Regions from separate parts of the Paenibacillus sp. 203 genome, predicted to be linked through region 2. Evidence: riboswitches for the same ligand, from Rfam matches in the RefSeq annotation. Region 2 holds a riboswitch; each other region holds the start of a gene.
What was found. A riboswitch is a leader RNA that binds a small molecule or an ion and turns the genes downstream of it on or off. The one in region 2 is predicted to bind thiamine pyrophosphate.
Positions count from the first base shown of each region.

Region 1: it holds a riboswitch for thiamine pyrophosphate, as region 2 does, so the genes downstream of both, WA407_RS08120 (thiamine phosphate synthase) here and WA407_RS17145 (ABC transporter substrate-binding protein) in region 2, are expected to answer to the same signal.
Region 3: it holds a riboswitch for thiamine pyrophosphate, as region 2 does, so the genes downstream of both, thiC (phosphomethylpyrimidine synthase ThiC) here and WA407_RS17145 (ABC transporter substrate-binding protein) in region 2, are expected to answer to the same signal.

Region 1 is NZ_JAXCHD010000003.1:365,510-371,892, forward strand. Features, by position in the region: gene WA407_RS08100 (hypothetical protein) at 1-279, shown strand, start outside; gene WA407_RS08105 (hypothetical protein) at 281-835, shown strand; gene WA407_RS08110 (hypothetical protein) at 822-1,811, shown strand; gene WA407_RS08115 (ABC-F family ATP-binding cassette domain-containing protein) at 1,996-3,549, shown strand; TPP riboswitch at 3,643-3,751, shown strand; gene WA407_RS08120 (thiamine phosphate synthase) at 4,016-4,609, shown strand; gene thiO (glycine oxidase ThiO) at 4,674-5,822, shown strand; gene thiS (sulfur carrier protein ThiS) at 5,819-6,022, shown strand; gene WA407_RS08135 (thiazole synthase) at 6,025-6,383, shown strand, end outside.
Region 2 is NZ_JAXCHD010000007.1:57,486-63,868, reverse strand. Features, by position in the region: gene WA407_RS17155 (bifunctional 2',3'-cyclic-nucleotide 2'-phosphodiesterase/3'-nucleotidase) at 1-1,640, opposite strand, end outside; gene WA407_RS17150 (pyridoxamine 5'-phosphate oxidase family protein) at 1,861-2,295, opposite strand; TPP riboswitch at 2,566-2,675, shown strand; gene WA407_RS17145 (ABC transporter substrate-binding protein) at 2,867-3,910, shown strand; gene WA407_RS17140 (MTH1187 family thiamine-binding protein) at 4,296-4,589, shown strand; gene WA407_RS17135 (ABC transporter permease) at 4,586-5,362, shown strand; gene WA407_RS17130 (ABC transporter ATP-binding protein) at 5,407-6,357, shown strand; gene WA407_RS17125 (TatD family hydrolase) at 6,350-6,383, shown strand, end outside.
Region 3 is NZ_JAXCHD010000017.1:41,879-48,261, forward strand. Features, by position in the region: gene WA407_RS24660 (hypothetical protein) at 509-661, shown strand; gene thiC (phosphomethylpyrimidine synthase ThiC) at 786-2,630, opposite strand; TPP riboswitch at 2,816-2,928, opposite strand; gene WA407_RS24670 (IclR family transcriptional regulator) at 3,084-3,827, opposite strand; gene WA407_RS24675 (alpha/beta hydrolase) at 4,126-5,163, shown strand; gene WA407_RS24680 (Fe-Mn family superoxide dismutase) at 5,421-6,383, shown strand, end outside.

The DNA of each region.
Region 1 (6,383 bases), on a different contig from region 2:
TCACAGCAAGAGGAGCATTCTGAAGGGCGAATAGCCCGTACTGCTCGGGTGGAATTGCCGGAACGGATTAAAGGAGCTCAGGTCATACAGGCAATTCGCATGAACTTACAGGAGGGGATTTCGGTTCAAGTCGACGGGACAGAGTACGATGTGTATTCTGAACCATTTGAGCCTGATGTATCTGCCCTGGATGCTTCCTCTTTATATTCCATGTATCCACAGCGTAATGGGAATGGGGACATAACATCTGTACGTTTTGAGAAATTGGGGGAAGACTGAAGTGGTTCAAACAATATCCAAGTTGTTGGGGACGCTGCTCGCTGTATTGCTTTTGTACATCGTACCCGCAGTTCAAGCTGCTGAACGGCAGGATGATATATCCGGGTTAAATACATATCATTCAACTGTACGTTTTGTTGATATGGTAAGAACCAAAGGTTACATTACACCGACGATGTATAACGATTTTATGCGTGATCTGGAACTGACAGGCAATACGTACGAAGTTGACTTGGAGCATATGCACAAAAAGTATGTACCGGACTATGCGGATGCCGCGAAGCCAGACAGTTTCCTAGGCAACTATGAAACTGTCTATGATGGGTACTATAATCCGCAAATCTTGCCTGTACTGTTTCCTGACAATCAGCAGCCAAAATCAGATCAGACACGTCGGTATACCTTGATGGCCGGGGATTATTTTACGGTCCGGTTACATAATACGAATCGGACTCCTGCGAACTTGTACAAATCATGGCTTCTCGGTGGGGCAGATAGCGGCAAGCCGGCAGTTACAGCTTCTTACGGGGGCATGGTTCTGAATGAAGATTACTGATTTTGCAGTCATATTTATACTTTTGTTTTTGCCCTTTGGTGTAGTTAGTGACTTACGGGTGCAGAATCAGCGTGAAGTGCAGCAGCTAGAAATGAAATATACGTCAGCTCTTCGTACCGCAGTTCAGGATGCAGGGGTCGTGCTCTCACAGAATGAACGTCAGGAACGCGAGGCCGGATACGGATCGGATAAGTTTTTTCGTGTAGATAAAGAAGCAGCGCTGAACACGTTCCTGCATACCCTTTTTCTTAATGTAGGCATTGATGAGGATATAGTAGCACAACGTGCATTATTGGATTATATACCAGCCATTGTAATTCTGGATTATGACGGTTATTATGCGTTCACTTCAGAAGCCTATACAGACGAGCGTGGACAAGCTGCTATTGCCCACAAATGGAGCGAAAAAAAGCCATATGCTATTGTTGATTCAGTAGGCAACAGTGTGGGGTTCAGCTTGGATAATTATGTGCACGCATACGATGCGCGGAATCACAGGTGGGTGGAGGGCTTTCAAAAGGAACTTCAGGATCAGACTCCTATATCTTTACTGAATAATTCAGAAACTTTTGAGCAAATACGTCGTTCCACTATTGTTGGCAGCGTTCAAGAGGACCTGGCGCGAATTATTAATGTCCATAACGAAAAAGCTGCACGTAACGGCATATCCTATACATTCACACTACCGATCATTCCGCAAGAGGAGTGGTACAACACGATAGATGATGTGGGTCTGATCGCGTTTATCCAAGGCATTCCGGTCGGAGACAGGTATTACAATAACTATGGATTTGGTGGTGGGAGAGTCGTCAGAAAGCAAGACATTATCGGTGGCATAGAACCAGATACTAGAATGAAATATTTTTATAGAGATTCATGTCCAGCTCCCTTTAAAGCGAGTGAACGTTTTACGGATGAAAAATCTGCAGCAGCTGCGGGATACTTTGAGTACAAATGTTATAATGGCTTAAAATAATCACCCTCATGGGTGGTTTTTGTTTTTTTAGGCAGATCCATACCAAAAAACCTTAAAATTCACTGTTTTCAATATTCCGATATGGTTGTAGAATGTGCTACAATAAAGCTTTGAAAGAAACGAAATGCATATGAAATAAGAACAGTCGGCAGCGCCGATGACAATAAGGAGCCAAAAACAGCTTATGAGTTTATTGACTGTAGAAAATGTATCCCACAACTTTGGGGACCGCGCATTATTTAAAAATGTTTCCTTTCGATTGCTTGCGGGGGAACGTGTAGGTTTGGTAGGAGCTAACGGTGTTGGTAAATCGACACTCATGAACATTCTCACTGGAAAATTGCTTAAGGATGAGGGTAAAGTGGAATGGACTCCACGTGTACGTTACGGTTATCTGGATCAGCACACCAAGCTGACACCGGGCAAAACGGTACGTGATGTATTAAAAGACGCTTTTCTTCCTTTGTTGGAATTGGAAAAGGAAATGATGCAGATTACTGACAAAATGGGGGATGCTTCTCCTGAAGAGTTGGAAGTGTTGCTGGAACAGATGGGTGAAATTCAGGAGCAACTGGATATGGGCGATTTTTACCTCATTGATGTGAAGGTTGAAGAAATGGCGAATGGACTAGGTCTGTCGGCCATAGGACTGGATCGGGATGTATCTGCACTTAGCGGCGGGCAACGGACAAAGGTGCTTCTTGCTAAATTGCTGTTGGAAAAGCCGAATGTCCTGCTGCTGGATGAGCCTACCAACTACTTGGATGTAGAGCATATTGAATGGCTTACGCGCTATTTGAAGGATTATCCCTATGCTTTTATCCTTATTTCACATGATACTGAGTTTATGAACCAGGTCGTTAATGTTATTTACCATCTTGAATTTGCCAAGATGACCCGTTATTCAGCTAACTATGAAAAGTTTCTTGAAATGGCGGATCTGAACAAAGCTCAGCATATTGATGCTTATGAGAAGCAACAGGACTTTATAAAGAAACAGGAAGATTTTATTCAGCGCAATAAAGCGCGTGCTTCTACCTCAGGCCGAGCAAAGAGCCGTGAAAAGCAGCTTGATCGGATCGAACGTATTGATAAGCCTGAAGAAGCCGCAAAACCAACCTTTCAGTTCAAAGAGGCACGTGCAAGCGGAAAGACGGTATTTGAGGGTATTGATTTTGAGATTGGTTATACACATGCCCTTTTGCCTAAAATGTCCATGACGATTGAACGTGGCGAAAAAATTGCAATTGTTGGCTACAACGGTGTCGGTAAATCGACATTGCTCAAAACCATATTGGGAAAAATTCCGCCAATCAGTGGAAAAACCTATCAAGGTGATTTTTTGCAGCCCGCTTATTTTGAGCAGGAAGTAAAGGCGGAGAAAATTACACCGATTGACGATGTGTGGAATGAATTTCCGCATTTGAACCAGCATGAAGTACGAGCGCATTTGGCGCGCTGCGGTTTGAAAAATGAGCATATCACACGTCCGCTATCTGCGCTTAGTGGTGGAGAACAGGCTAAAGTCCGTCTTTGCAAACTGTTAATGCGTGAAAGCAACTGGGTATTGTTCGATGAGCCTACCAACCACTTGGATGTTAAAGCAAAGGATGAGCTGAAACGTGCCTTGAAGGAATACAAAGGGACGGTATTGCTTGTATCTCACGAACCGGACTTTTACGAGGATTGGGTAACCAAAACGTGGAATGTGGAAGAGTGGTCAAGTAAAGTTAACTAAAATCAGTTAAATCCAGTTCTGCATATTTCACACGAAGTGGGGTTTGCAGAATTAGGAAAATATGCTAAGCTATCTTTAGCTTATACAATAAAATAGTCACACTAGGGGAGCCGCCCATGCGGCTGAGACGGAATAAATGGATTTCGGACCCTTTGCACCTGATCTGGGTTATGCCAGCGTAGGGAAGTGAGCGCCGTACAAACAAGGCAACACCATCTTTATTTTGTTTGTGCGTGGGACGATACACGTATACGGATATCATGGTCCGTTCGATTATTGGACGTTCGTTAAACCACTTCCTTGGGGAAGTGGTTTTTTTGCGTTTCGTTCATTTTAAGTTGTTCGAGCTTCCGTAGACGGATTCACATACAATCCCCTTTCATTACTGCTGGTAGACGTGGCTGCTAAGCTTAGATCCTTTAATCCAATGTGAGGTGAAGACAAAATCGAATTACACGCAATTTCGATGGAAAAGGGCACTTTTGCACAAGCCGCCCGAGTGGCTGCTATGATTTGTCCGTATGTTCATTATGTACACGCACGTTTAAAACAGAATGGTGCCTCTGCATTGCTTTCTTTGACTCGCAGCATGGTGGAGCAGGAAGTTCCTTTGCAACAAATTGTAGTAAATGATCGTGTGGATGTAGCTTTACTTACTTTGGTTGGAACCGTCCAGCTACCAGCTAATGGATTACCTGTTGTGGATGTGAAAAGCCTACTTTCAAAGAGTACACGCTGTGGAGTGTCTGTGCATTCCTTGGAGGAGGCGCAGACTGCCGAGCAGGCAGGAGCAGACTATGTACTTTATGGTCACGTATATGAGACCCATTGTAAGCCCGGTATTGTACCGCGGGGTTTAGCTCAGCTTGAACATATTTGCAGGCTGTCGAACATTCCGGTGATCGCGCTGGGCGGCATACAACCGCACCATATCCCGGAGCTTTATATGGCCGGAGCAAGCGGAATTGCGGTGATGTCTGGTATATGGGAGGCTGAGTCGCCCGTTGCAGCTGCGATGGAATATAGGCGAATGGCAGATCTTGTAGTTCACAGCTTGTAGCGAGAAAACGAGAGTAGAGGCAAGCTGAAAGCAGAATGGTTTATGGAGAGGAGACACGGAACAAATGCTAAAGATACACACAGAGGCAAGAGCGATAGGACATGCTGAATGCTTGGTCATAGGTGGAGGTGTCATCGGCAGTTCCATTGCTTATCATGTGGCCAAGGAGGGAAGAAGTACGATCATGCTGGAACGATTGATCCCGGGTGAGGGAGCCTCAGGAGCAGCGGTTGGAATGCTGGCAGCGGAAAGTGAAGAGTTCACCGACTCTGAGCTGGCACGATTTGCTCGCAGAAGTCGAGATGCATTCCCTGAGCTTGTTTGTGATCTGGAGCGTTTGTCGGGTATTTCGGTGGAATTCCGTACAGAAGGATTTGTGACCCCTTTCCGTACGGAAACTGAAGGCCAAAAACGCTGGAAAGCTGCTAAAACGCGAGAGGATGATTGTCCTATCTGGTGGGATGCGAGGGAATTGGCCCGACGAATTCCAGGTTTGGATGAACAAGCGATCGGAGCAATATATCGTTCAAAGGAGACACAAGTGGCTCCTGTCCAGCTTTGTCGTGCTTATGCAGGTGCTGCTGCGGTGCTGGGAGCAACGGTATGGTCTGGTACACGGGCAGAGCAACTGGTCATACAGGATGGTCGAGTTTGCGGTGTCCGAACAGATAGCGGCTTTTTTTCCTGCGATCAGGTCATTATTGCTGGAGGCTTGGATAGCATGAAATTACTGGCGCAGGTTGGATTTGAATATCCACTTTATTCGGTCAAGGGCGAAGCGGTAGCGGTCTCCTTGAAGGATCACCCATTAGAATACACCATTTATGCTGATGATATTTACCTCGTGCCTAAACAGAATAACGAGCTTTGGATTGGGGCAACGAGCCTTCCGCATCAATATGACGAAGAAGTGACCGTAGGAGGCTTGGAGGGGTTGCTGGCACGTGCCTCTGCCTGGCTGCCGTGCGTCCGTGAAGCTTCTTTTATACGCGCTTGGGCGGGCTTACGTCCGCAGGCTGCATCAGGCCATCCTTTTATAGGTACTGTTCCTGGGGTCGAGGGCGTATTTGCTGCGGTTGGGCATTATCGCAACGGTGTCCTGCTGAGTGATGCTACCGGGCGTGCGATGGCAGCTATGCTTAATGGAGCTGGTGCAGCAGAACTTGGGATAAGTAGTTTTTCTTCGGAGCTCCTCAAGGAGAAAAGCTTATGAAGCTGACGATTAACGGCCAGAGCATGACCTTTTCTAATCGAATCACTCATGTGAATCAATTGCTACATGAGCTTGATGTAAAGGTGAAAACCGTAGTGGTGGAGCTGAATCGGCATATATTGAGCCGTGAAGATCATGATGAAGCGGTACTGAAGGATGGAGATTGCCTAGAAATTGTACATTTTGTGGGAGGCGGTTGATTATGTTAACCATTGGAAAAGCATCTTTTACCTCGAGGTTGTTGTTGGGAACAGGAAAATTCTCTGATCTGGATATCCAATCCCAAGCCGTAGAGGCTGCTGAGACGGAAATATTGACGTTTGCTGTACGGAGATTGAACTTGGAGGAACGGGATAAGCAGCATTTTCTCGATATGCTGGATTTGAGCCGGTATACACTTCTTCCCAACACAGCAGGGGCTACAACAGCAGAGGAGGCGATTCGTATTGCCCAATTGGCAAAAGCCTCCGGCCTGTGCGATATGATTAAGGTGGAAGTCATTGGGGATAGCAAGACACTGCTCCCTGACCCTTTTGAAACGTTGAAAGCTAGTGATAAGCT
Region 2 (6,383 bases):
TTGTATTGCAGATCCTTGATACGATGAGCTGAAGAATCAATAATAGTTCCCTTGGCATCATATCGTGCAGGCTGAGTTACATCAATCTGGTAATTCACACCGTCAATGACATCAAAATTGTAGGTTGGGAAATCTTTGTTGATCAGCGATTGCTCCTCAGTTTGCTTTGGATCAATGCGGTTGAACTGACCTGCAGACCACTCCAGCCATTCCTGAATTTCAGCACCGGTCACTTCTACAGCATGAACCGTGTTCGGATACACATACAGGTCGGATACGTTTTTAATCGCTACCGTACCTTCAGGAATGTTGGTGTAATACTCGGCTCCGTTTCGACCGCCGGCCTTGAATGGAGCGCCTGCCGACAATACTGGAAGTTTTTCGTATTCAGTTCCTTTAAGATGGTTTTGAACATACCATTTCTGTGCATTCGTCACGATTTGAATGGAAGGGTCGTCCTGCACTAATGCAAAATAGCTGGTAATCGGTGCAGTCGTTGTTCCGACAGGTTGACGAATATAATCCAAGGTTCCTTGATGCTCTTCCTTGATCGAATCTGTCAGTTTGTAGTCAGGAGTAAACTGCACAGCCTGGTTAGTGGTATTCACAACCGGACGTACTTCAGACTGAGAGTTTGTTACGTTCCACTCGCGGTTTTTCTTTTCCAGGCTCAGGTCAATAATACCCAGCTCCTTGCCCCATGAGGAAGCTTCCACGGCCGGTACGCCGTTAATGGTTCCTTTATCTAGATCTACACCCTTCATTTCTTTAAAATCAGGACCAGGGAAAGATTTATGAGCATGCCCAAACAGAATAGCGTTAATTCCGTCCACCTGGCTTAAATATTTAACGGCATTCTCCATCATTGGCGTTTGCGGCACATCCTCATAACCTGTGTGCGCAAGCACGACAATAATGTCAGCACCTTCCGTCTTCATTTGAGGAATAAACTTTTTCGCCGTTTCCACAATATCCTTTGTAACGACTTTATCCTTCAAATTGGCTTCATCCCACTGCATAATTTGAGGTGTGACCAAGCCGATGACACCCACTCTGAGCGTATGCTCTTCACCTTTCTCATCCGTTACCGTTTTATCAAGAATTTGATAAGGGGTAAAATAATTTTTAGTAGCTTGCCCCCCCTTATCAACATAAACATTCGCATTTACGTAAGGGAAATCGGCTCCCTTGAGCGATTTTTCCAGAAAATCGAGACCATAGTTGAATTCGTGGTTGCCCACTGTCGCCGCATCATAGCCCATCAAGTTCATCATCTTGTAGACTGGATGGACACCGCCTTCTTTTTCATAGGTTTTGTTTCTGGCCATATAATCGCCTAATGGATTGCCCTGTAACAAATCACCGTTATCGAACAGCATGCTGTTTCTTGTTTCACTACGCGCCTGTTGGATCAAACTGGCTGTGCTAATCAGGCCATATTCGTTGGTTTCTTTGTCCGAATAGTAATCGTAGTTCATCAGGGATGCATGAATATCCGTTGTTTCCATGATCCGCAAATTCACTGTAGCGCTATCGCGAGAATTGCTAGCTGCCCAGGTTGGAGCGGCTGAAAACACCAGCATGCTACAAGCTACAACGGTTGCTGTAAACCCTTTAAACCAATTTTTACGAAATAACAAAATATACCCCTCCTCATTAAGGTGTATGCCTCATATACATACTTTTGCACATATATGTAAGCCTTGAACCCACCATTTCTATTTTAATCCAACGCCAGACAAAAGAGTAGTCATTCACTTAAATTATTTATGAAAAAATAATTAATTCTCTCAAAAATAAAAAACCAGCAAACCTCCTAAAAAACTCGGAGATTCACTGGTTTATCCATTTATATTCTCATTATTTATTCCACACTTGGCGCTCCGTTTGCTGACCCACATACTCAATGCGAGTCGGATTCACGTCCAGAATGACATAATCGGGATCATCCGGTCCGGAAAACCATTCCTTCAAGGAATCGTTCCACACTTGTTTGCGTAGCCCCTCATCAGCTGTAATCTGGACAGTAGCCTCCACTTCTACGACTTCCTTTGTACCGCCAACTTCATAACCCAGCAGCAGATAAGCATTCGGATTATCCTTTAGCTCATCCACTTTATGCGTTTTGCGATCTGTCGCCAGATGAATGTTCATTCCATCGTTAAAAAGGGCCATATAGCGTACTTTCGGTTTGCCACCCTCTACCGTACCTAACGAGCAAAATTTGTTGTTATCCAAAGCCTTCACAATGGCTTGTTCTAGTTGGCTACGATCCAATGTTTCCGTTTTACCCACAGTACAACAACTCCTTTTCACGAATTAGAATTCTTTACGGCCATGCCATTGGGCACCAGCCCATCTGAACCTACCTGCGCAGCTGTTCTGAAAATAACATGACCCGATCAGATCGGATTGATGCATGCTCATTTTCAGATCAAAGCTCACAGTAAAAGTGTACCCTGTCGTTCGGCAAATGAACCGTCATCTCTTCCTCCATGCTGGACAGACCCGCATTCAAGGCATATAATCGTCGTAGTAAACCCGAATAAATGAACCCATTAAACCATACAATGCCAGGGGTGCTGGAATCGGCCGGCTGAGAGTGTGTCCCAAGACACTGACCCTTACAACCTGATCTGGGTAATGCCAGCGTAGGAATGCTTAAGCAAGATGTGCCTTTTTACATAGGACCATCCCTTACTTTGGTATATACAAGCGCAAGCGTCCCGGAAACTCGGGGCGCTTTTTTTGTTGAAGATTAAGTTGTTGGAAAGATCGCGTCCGGCAGATGTTATTTTTATGAAAATGGGGAACATAAGCTGTCTGATTGGATGGATAACGGGTAATTAAAGGAGAGAACACAACGATGAAGCGCATGAAAATATTAAGCCTGGGACTGATCAGTCTGTGGCTCATGGCCCTGACCCTGACCGCTTGCGGTGGAAGTCCCTCCACATCCCAAGAAGCGGCTCCCGCTACCAACACTCAAACGTCTACTCCGGCAAAGGAGCTCAAAGATGTTAAAGTCGTGCTCGACTGGACACCCAATACGAATCATACGGGACTCTATGTTGCCAAGGACAAAGGATTTTACGAAAAAGCAGGTCTGAATGTCCAAATTATTCAACCTGGTTCAGGCGGAGCCGATCAAATGGTTGCCTCTAATGCTGCACCTTTTGGTATCAGCTACCAAGAAGGCGTCACACAGGCTCGTACGCAAGGCGTGCCGCTTGTATCCATCGCTGCGGTGATTCAGCATAATACCTCAGGCTTCGCAGCCCCGGTAGATCGCGGAATTAAGAGCCCGAAAGATTTTGAAGGTAAAAAATACGGCGGTTGGGGCTCTCCCGTAGAAGAAGCGGTCATGAAATCCATCATGGATTCAGACAAAGGCGATGTGAGCAAAGTGAAGATCGTCAACATGGGCAATGCAGACTATTTTACAGCCGTGAAGCGGGATATCGACTTTGCCTGGATTTTCTACGCATGGACCGGAATTGAGGCCCAGCTTCGAGGTGAGCCATTGGATATGCTGTATGTAAAAGATTATTCCAAAAGCCTCGATTACTATACACCTGTAATTGTGAGCAACGAACAGACAATAAAAAATGATCCAGAACTGGTCAAAGCGTTCATGGACGCTACCGCACAAGGCTATGAATACACTATCGCCCATCCAGAAGAAGCCGCGGACATCTTAAGCAAAGCTGTACCGGAGCTGGATAAAAAACTGGTACTTGCCAGCCAAAAATGGCTAAGCCCGCGTTATCAGGACGATGCCGCGCAATGGGGTGTGCAAAAAGCGGAGGTATGGCAAAACTATTCGGACTGGATGTACGAACGCAAGCTGCTCAGCAAGCCTTTGGAAGTGGATAAAGCCTTCACAAACGACTTCTTGCCCAAGCGCTGATCATTTGTTAAAACGCTAAATAAGACTGAACTAGAGAAGTGAACGAAGTGCCACTACGCAGCCGGATGGTGCTTCCCATCGCTGTTGTACCTAGATTTCTTTTATGAATATCCAGAGGTTGAAATCTGGGTACAATGGCGAACGCTAACGCTTGTACAGCACCATTCCGCCCACTTCGTTCTTTTGCTTGTTTTGCTTTTATAAAAATGCTACAACCTAGCTTTAAAAATAAGGTGCTTTTTAAGGCGGTTGGCAGCGTAGCGGTTCATTTGAATCTGGAGAAGCGCAGCGATCGTAAGATCAAATGAAACGCGAAGCGGTCTCCCCGCCTTAAACCACCCTATTTTCTCAAAACAACTCCACAATAAAGGACAGGTGAATTTTCATGGCTAACACACTGCTCAGTATTCAAGTAATCCCTAAAACTCCTAATAACGAGGACTCTTACCCGTATGTAGATAAGGCGATTGAGGTCATTCAGCGCTCCGGCGTCAAGTATCAGGTGAACCCATTGGATACGACCATGGAGGGCGAGCTCGACGAGTTGCTGAAAGTGGTTAAAGAAATGCACGAGGCTTTGACGGAAGCGGGTAGTCCCAGCGTCATTTCACAGATCAAAATCGCACATAACCCACAAGGCATCAGCATGAACAAGCTGACCGAGAAATATCGCCCATGAATCCGAAAGGCAAGAACGCGTCCTGGTGGAAAAGCGTATGGCCGCCCCTTGTGGCGGTCCTCTTCTTTTTAGCGGCTTGGCAAGGAGCGGTTTCCTATTTACATATTGAATCCTGGCTGCTGCCAGCTCCATCCCTAATCGTACAAGAGGGCATGGCGCAATCGGCGTTGCTTGGCACCCATACATGGGCTACAATTCGTCTGACACTTGCGGGATTCGCTATAGGGACAGCTACGGGACTGCTGATCGCCATCGTTCTTCATACGATTCCTTTTCTCAAATCTGCTCTATACCCGCTCTTGATCCTTAGCCAAAACATTCCGATTATCGCCCTCGGTCCGTTGCTCATGGTATGGTTTGGTTTTGGCGTGCTGCCCAAGCTTATGGTCATTACTTTAGTATGCTTTTTTCCCGTGGCTGTAGCGGCCATGGACGGGCTGACTCGAACAGACCGTACGATGATGAACTATATGCGGATGTCGGGTGCAAGCCGCATGTCTATTTTTATGAAGCTGGAGCTGCCACATTCCCTGCCGCAAGTCTTTTCTGGCGTTAAAATTGCTGCTACCTATAGTGTGATGGGCGCGATCATTGCCGAATGGATCGGAGCTAGTGAAGGAATTGGATATTATATGCTGCTGCAAAAATCGGCCTATCGCACGGACCTCATTTTTGCAGCCATCGGCATTATTGTCGCACTCAGCTTACTCATGTTTGTGGTTATTTTACTACTGGAGAAATGGTTGGTTCGCTGGAAACCCGATCGAGAGTAGCTTCCTCCTTGAATTAAATACAGCAAAGAAAGGACGTAGCGCGTATGAGTCTGCATCCGATTGACTTATCATCACACAACGTGGCTAATGAACAACGAGCCGGGGAACAACAGAGTCCTTCAACTGCTCCTCCTGCTTTGGAATTGGACGGGATCAGCCTTGCCTTCCGTGAAAAGCGAAGCTTACTGCCCGTACTGCAGGATGTATCCCTCACAGTCAAGCCGGGAGAATTCGTTTCCCTCATCGGTCCGTCAGGCAGCGGCAAAAGCACGCTATTTCACATCATCGGTGGGCTACTCAAACCCCAGCAGGGACGTATCCGTATGCACGGACGGGACATGACTGGTGAACGTGGTCATATCAGCTATATGCCGCAGCAGCCCGCCCTTTTTCCGTGGCGTACCACGCTGGACAACGTACTGCTTGGGCAGGAAAATGCTCCACGTAAAAGTACAGCAGTCCCCCCTGAGTACGCCAGTGAACGCGAGCGTCGCAAAGAAGCCTTGCAATGGCTCGAGCAAGTTGGACTAGGCAAATTCGTCAAGGCGTACCCACATACGCTGTCTGGTGGAATGCAACAGCGCGCCGCCTTTCTACGAGCACTACTCAGCCCGCAGGAATTAATGCTGCTGGATGAGCCGTTCAGCGCACTCGATGCGCTGACACGTGCAGACATGCAGCAATGGTTATTACGCATGTGGGAGAAGAATCGCCGTTCTGTGCTGTTTATTACCCACAGCATTGAAGAAGCGCTGCTGCTCTCAGACCGCATCTATGTGCTGTCGGCACGACCTGCTTCGGTGGTGCATGTCGTAGATGTCCCTTTTCCCCGCCCGCGTAGGGAACAAATCATCCTCGATCCGCTCTTTATTGAATGGAAGCGGACCATGACCAGCTGGATGCGCGAGGAAAAGTACAAACTGGACGCCAACATGGACAATGCTCAGAGCGTCCACAAGAATATCCCGGAAGATGGATTGAATCGACATGAGTGACGTAAAAGTTCGATGTGCATTGAAAT
Region 3 (6,383 bases), on a different contig from region 2:
ATATGCTCTAATCCTCTCTCTAACATTTCAAAGGATGAATCGCCAGATGGATTGGCTGACTCTTGTTGCCAAAATACGCTGACAACCAGTTCATGGTATCTACTACCAAACATAAAGTCAATACAACTTTGACACTTTAATTCGCCACCAGACTGCCTCAATCCTGACTTGAGGATTCCGCAAAATCCTCCTTTTACAAGGTTATTCGACAAAAAAACACAATCCCGACTACTAAACTAAGAAAACGGGCCTCTAGCCCTTGTTTTAGACCTAGGCACATTTTCCCCTAAAATGACCATCCTCCTAATCCAAATTTTGGACACATATGACCATCTTCCTGTTTTATGTCAAAAGCGTTTTACTTTGAGAAAATGTGGGTATAATGATTGAAACATTACCAAGCAACCTACACGGTATTACGACATCAAGTACATACAAATAGTCCTATACAGACGTCCTAAGCAACTCAATCTGAATTTGACAATATGGAATTGGAGGAATGACCTACATGAATACAATGAACTTAACCGTCCACACCCTGATGCCCTTTCACCACCAATACCAACGTGCCAACGCGGTGAGTATGCAGAAGAAAGAAGATAGCTCGGAGAAGAAGCTCAGCTTTCAGGACATTTTGAATGAAAAAATGGGTAAAAAATAAGGCGCCGTTTATCCGGTTGAATGATCCCACTTTACATAAGAAGCTAAAAAGCCGTAGTTTCCTACATTGACTGTAGAGAACCACGGCTTTTTTAATTCATACGTTCCTAAACTCCACGTTCGTTTTACTGACCGCCATCCCGATACTGCTCTGCCTTCTCACGCATCCCGACAGCTACTGCTTCTTGGGTGTTCAGCCCCTTATCCGCTGCATAGGCGCGAATGTCCTGAGTGATACGCATACTACAAAATTTAGGGCCGCACATCGAGCAAAAATGTGCTTCCTTGGCGCCCTCTGCCGGTAGCGTTTCATCATGGTAGGACAAGGCACGCTCGGGATCAAGCGACAGATTGAACTGATCCCGCCAGCGGAACTCAAAGCGCGCCTTGGACAAAGCATCATCCCGCTGCTGCGCTCGTGGATGCCCCTTCGCCAGATCGGCAGCATGTGCCGCAATTTTGTAGGTAATGACACCCTCGCGGACATCATCCTTATTGGGCAGACCCAAATGCTCCTTAGGCGTAACATAGCACAGCATGGACGTCCCGAACCAACCGATCATCGCCGCCCCGATGGCTGAGGTAATATGATCATATCCGGGGGCAATATCCGTCGTGAGCGGTCCCAAGGTATAGAAAGGAGCTTCCTTACAAATCTCCATTTGTAAATCCACATTCTCTTTGATTTTATGCATAGGGACATGTCCCGGCCCTTCAATCATGACCTGAACATCATGCTTCCATGCGATTTGCGTTAGCTCGCCCAACGTTTCCAGCTCTGCAAACTGTGCTTCATCATTCGCATCATAGATACTACCTGGACGTAGACCATCTCCGAGAGAAAAGGCCACATCATAGGCTTTCATAATTTCGCAAATTTCTTCAAAATGTGTATACAAAAAATTCTCCTGATGGTGCGCAAGGCACCAGGCTGCCATGATTGACCCGCCTCGGGATACAATTCCCGTCATTCTATTCGCCGTCATCGGAATATACCGCAGCAATACACCCGCATGAATTGTAAAATAGTCCACTCCCTGCTCCGCCTGCTCAATCAGCGTATCGCGATACAACTCCCACGTCAGCGCTTCTGCTTCACCGTTCACCTTTTCAAGTGCCTGATACAGCGGCACAGTCCCAATCGGTACAGGAGAATTCCGAATGATCCATTCACGTGTTGTATGGATATTACGGCCTGTGGACAGGTCCATAACCGTATCCGAGCCCCAACGCACCGCCCAAGTCATTTTCTCCACTTCCTCCTCGATGGAGGAGGTAACCGCAGAATTACCAATGTTCGCATTGATCTTCACGTGAAAATGACGCCCAATGACCATTGGCTCACTTTCCGGGTGATTGATATTCGAAGGCAAAATGGCTCGTCCAGCCGCCAATTCCTGCCGTACAAACTCAGGCTCGACCCCTTCGCGGATCGCCGCAAATTCCATTTCGGGCGTAATGATCCCTTGCCGCGCATAATGCATTTGCGTCACTGTACGCCCTTGCGAAGCACGAAGCGGACGATTGGTCACGCCGGGAAATTCCACTGTCTCCCGTTTGGAGCCAGGTTTCAGTCCATTATCCTCCGGCTTGACGGCGCGTCCCTCGTAAGCCTCCACATCGCCCCGTTCCAGTGCCCAAGCTCGCCGTAATGGAGGCAGGCCCTGACGGATATCGACCTGATAGGCTTTGTCGGTCATGGGACCGCTTGTATCATATACACGCAATGGCTCATGATGCTCCGTGCCCTGCGGCGTATGTGTAGGATGAAGAGCAATTTCGCGCTCTGGCACGGCAATGTCCGGCCGCGAGCCTTGAATATATACCTTACGGCTTCCTGGAAAGGGCGTTACCCCACTGGCTTGCTCCCCGTTTGTCTTCTCTACCTCAACTTCTTTTGTTCCTACCAATCTTACTTCTGCTGATTTCAATTCTGTTCCTTTTGTTCCTTCTGCTTCTGTCGGTTTCATTGTCCATTCCTCCCGTTTCGATGAAATGACACACCGATCCGGAACCATTCCCAGGGTGGCGCTGATCTATGCAAAAAAGCCGGTTCCCCAGGGAACCGGCTAATCTAACGAGGCAGCTGTCCAGACAGTGCGCATATGGAATATCCATTCCAATGCGCCACTGAAGACAGCAGCCGCGTATACATTTCAATGGCCGATTACTTCCCTACGCTGGTATGATCCAGATCAGGTGCAAAGGGTCCGGAATCTTGCACGATTCCATCTCAGCCCGGCATTACAGGCTCCCCCAGTAACTGTGATACTTCTATTCACATGAGGCGGATATAACAGACATCCGCCTTCCTTACCAGACTACTTCAAATTTATGGCTTTGGCAACCCTTCTAGGTACCCTTTTACCAAGAAGACACTCCCTATCAAATCACTCTGCTTGCTTCAACTGTGTTCATTCTTGTTACGGAAGCATAAGCCCCATTTCCTTCGCCGCTTCGATCAAAATCGGAGCAAAGTCATGTAGCGTCTCGGGTGCAAGTCGACTGACCGGGCCGGATACAGATAAAGCCGCAGTGACCTGTCCCTTCCGGTTCACAATTGGCGCTGCCACAGCAGCAGCCCCTGGCTCCCGTTCTTCATAGCTGGTCGCATAGCCCTTCTCGCGAATGTCCTGCAGCTGGGCTTTATAGACCTCCGGGTCTACTGAGGGCGGCCATTCATCCCCGCTTAGCAGGGCTTCCAGCTCCTGCGGCGGCATAAAGGCCGCCAGCACCTTGCTGGAGGCCCCTACAGCCAGCGGCATACGCGCACCTACAGGCGCGACCCTGCGGATCGCCTGATTGCTCTGCACGGCTTGTATGCGAATACGCATACTGCCGTCCCGTAAGTACAAGCTGACCGTCTCCCCCAGACGGTCACGTAGTCCTTCCATTGCAGGTTGTAACAGCACCGCCGGCTCGTCACTTTGGGACAAATGCGTGGATAGCTCCCAAATGCGGAAGCCAAGTCGATATTTTTCCGTTTCGGCATTCCGAACGACAAAGCCCCGATCCTCCAACGTAGTCAGCAGCCGATGAACCGTGCTTTTATGTAGACCAATTTTGGAGGCAATCTCCGTCAGGCCAAGATCCGAATTTGCGGTAAAACACAGCAGTATATCAAGTGCACGCTCTACAGCGCGAACGGTTAATTTACGGTCTTCCATCGTGAACCGCTCCTCTTGTATCCATATTCGTTTCACACTATGAAACATGGTTACATAAATTATATAGAATAGTCGCGGCTACTGTAAACCGATGTTTTTGTGACAACCATATTACAGAACGAGAACAAACATCGACAATTCTTTGCATCATTTTTACTTTTCCGGTTCAGGCGTTGACTTTGGATAATCCCCATCATACGATAATAGGTATCTATACGGATCTACACTACTATTTTCAAGTGGAATTATACCTATATTCTATGAAACGAAGATCAATTTTATATAAGGAGGCTCTTACATGATTTCGACATCCCAGCGCAACGCTCAGCTACAGACCGCTGTTCAGGAGCCGTCCACCCCACTCTTTAATCCCCGTCTGCTGCGGTTCAAGCACGTTGTGATAGCTCTGCTGCTGTCGGTCGTCTTTTTTCTGTTGTTTTGTTTTATTGCCTTGCATGCTTACATCGCATGGGTACTTACGAATCCCACCGTTGCACCACTGTACTCTAATCCGATGCAGGCCAAAAGCATGCCTTATGAGGAAGTCAGCTTCCCTGCCAAGGATGGTAGCCGCATGGTACAAGGCTGGTATATCCCGGCGGATCAATCGCGGAAAACGATTATTTTCAGCCATGGTTATGGGGCTAACCGCGAAGAAAGCTGGATTCCCATGTATGATCTGGCGCATTATGCCCACAGTTTGAACTTTAATGTGGTCATGTTCGATTATGGATTTGCGTCACAAAACAGCAAAGCAGTCGCAACCGGAGGCAAAGCAGAATCCCAACAGCTCCTCGGAGCAATTCAGCTTGCGAAGCAACGCGGCTCGTCGGAGATTATCGTATGGGGCTTCTCCATGGGGGCAGGAACCGCTCTTCAGGCGGGCTTGCAAACCAAGGATGTGGACGCAATGATTTTGGACAGCACCTTCCTGCTGGAACCGGATACGCTGTACCATAACATTCACAATCAAATTAATCTGCCAAGACATCCGTCTTTGGAAATTCTGGAGTTGCTGTTTCCAATTTTGAACGGCACCAGCTTGCATCAGATTCCATATCAGGAGGTTAAAAAGGAAAACTACCCGTTCCCGATTATGTTTGTGCATGGTACACAGGATGAAAAAGCTCCTTATCCTATTGCGGAAAAGCTCGCTGCCAATCAAACCAACCCGCTTTCCAGTGTATGGATTGTTAAAAACGGGATACATGAGCTTATTTTCAGAGAGCACCCTCGTGAATATTTGCGACGGGTATCGACGTTTCTAAGCAGTGTACAGGAGCTGGAGGACAAGAAAACCACCGCTGATGCCCACAAACAAACGAATACGAAGTAAAAAATTATTTTTCGAAGAACTATATTCTATTCTTCGCCTGGAAGAAGCCTGTCTATGGACACTTAACCCGTGCCGTAGCTGGGCTTCTTTTTCGTGTTCCATGGGTATTCATTGTTTTAGTAACAGATGTGACCGGATTAAGGGAGTTCATAGACATATTTCCGATGAGACAGTGAATATACTGGGTACGTATGCGTCCAGGGCAGATCTGCCAGATCGGCCGGATAGCCATAGTGGGATACGGGAGGTAAAAAACGATGCTGAGTACTTATGGGTCTTTCCTGCCCTTACGTGTGCTGGAGGAAATTCGGCATTGGAAGCAGCAGGAAAGTTGGCATGTGGAAGTGATTAAATCCGCTACCGAGGGACTAGAGCCTACTTATGTACGGCTGCTGGATGATTGGCGGACTGTATTCGAACAGACGGAACGCACCGCCATAGAGCTGCTTGAAGAGCAACGGAGCGCACTCGATCCGGCAGATCAGGCGTGGCATCAGGAGTGGAAACAGATGTCGGCTGCTCCACAAGCACATACACACGAATTCACTGAACATTCAAAACAGTCAAGAGGATTAGACGCATCATCATCTGTAAAGATGCCATTGTCAGAGTCAGCCTCAAACTCTCAGCTTGACTCACAAGAATTAAATCGTCGATTAGACGATTTGCTGCAAACCGCAAACCGTCAGTCACAGGAGTATGTACGACAGCTCGGGCTGCTAAGCGAGCACAGTCATGCATTGCGTCAGCAACCAAAATCCGCCGGAGTTGTATTACACGCGGCACATGAAAGCCAATATTTCCTGATCTCGACAACCCCCTTTCAGGAACCTGGCTCCATCGCAAGGGCTGCTAGGTTGTATCATGTAGCTACAGAGGGTGAGAATTACCCAGAGGAAGCGTTTCGAGAACGGCAGGCAGGCATAAGGGGAGAAGGCGCATGGACGACTAAAGGCGTCAAGTCCAGCCAGGCGCAACCTTCGGCAACGGAAAAAACCTCAATCGGCCGGTCGGTTCCTATTGGGGGACATCGGCTACCGCCGCTCCCTTACCCCTATAATGCGCTTGAACCGTATATTGATGAGAAAACAATGCGTATTCACCATAACAAGCATCATTTGAGCTATGTGAATGACCTGAATAAAGCGGAAAAGAAACTGGAAGAAGCCCGAAAAACAGGTGATTTTGACCTCGTAAAACATTGGGAACGGGAACTGGCA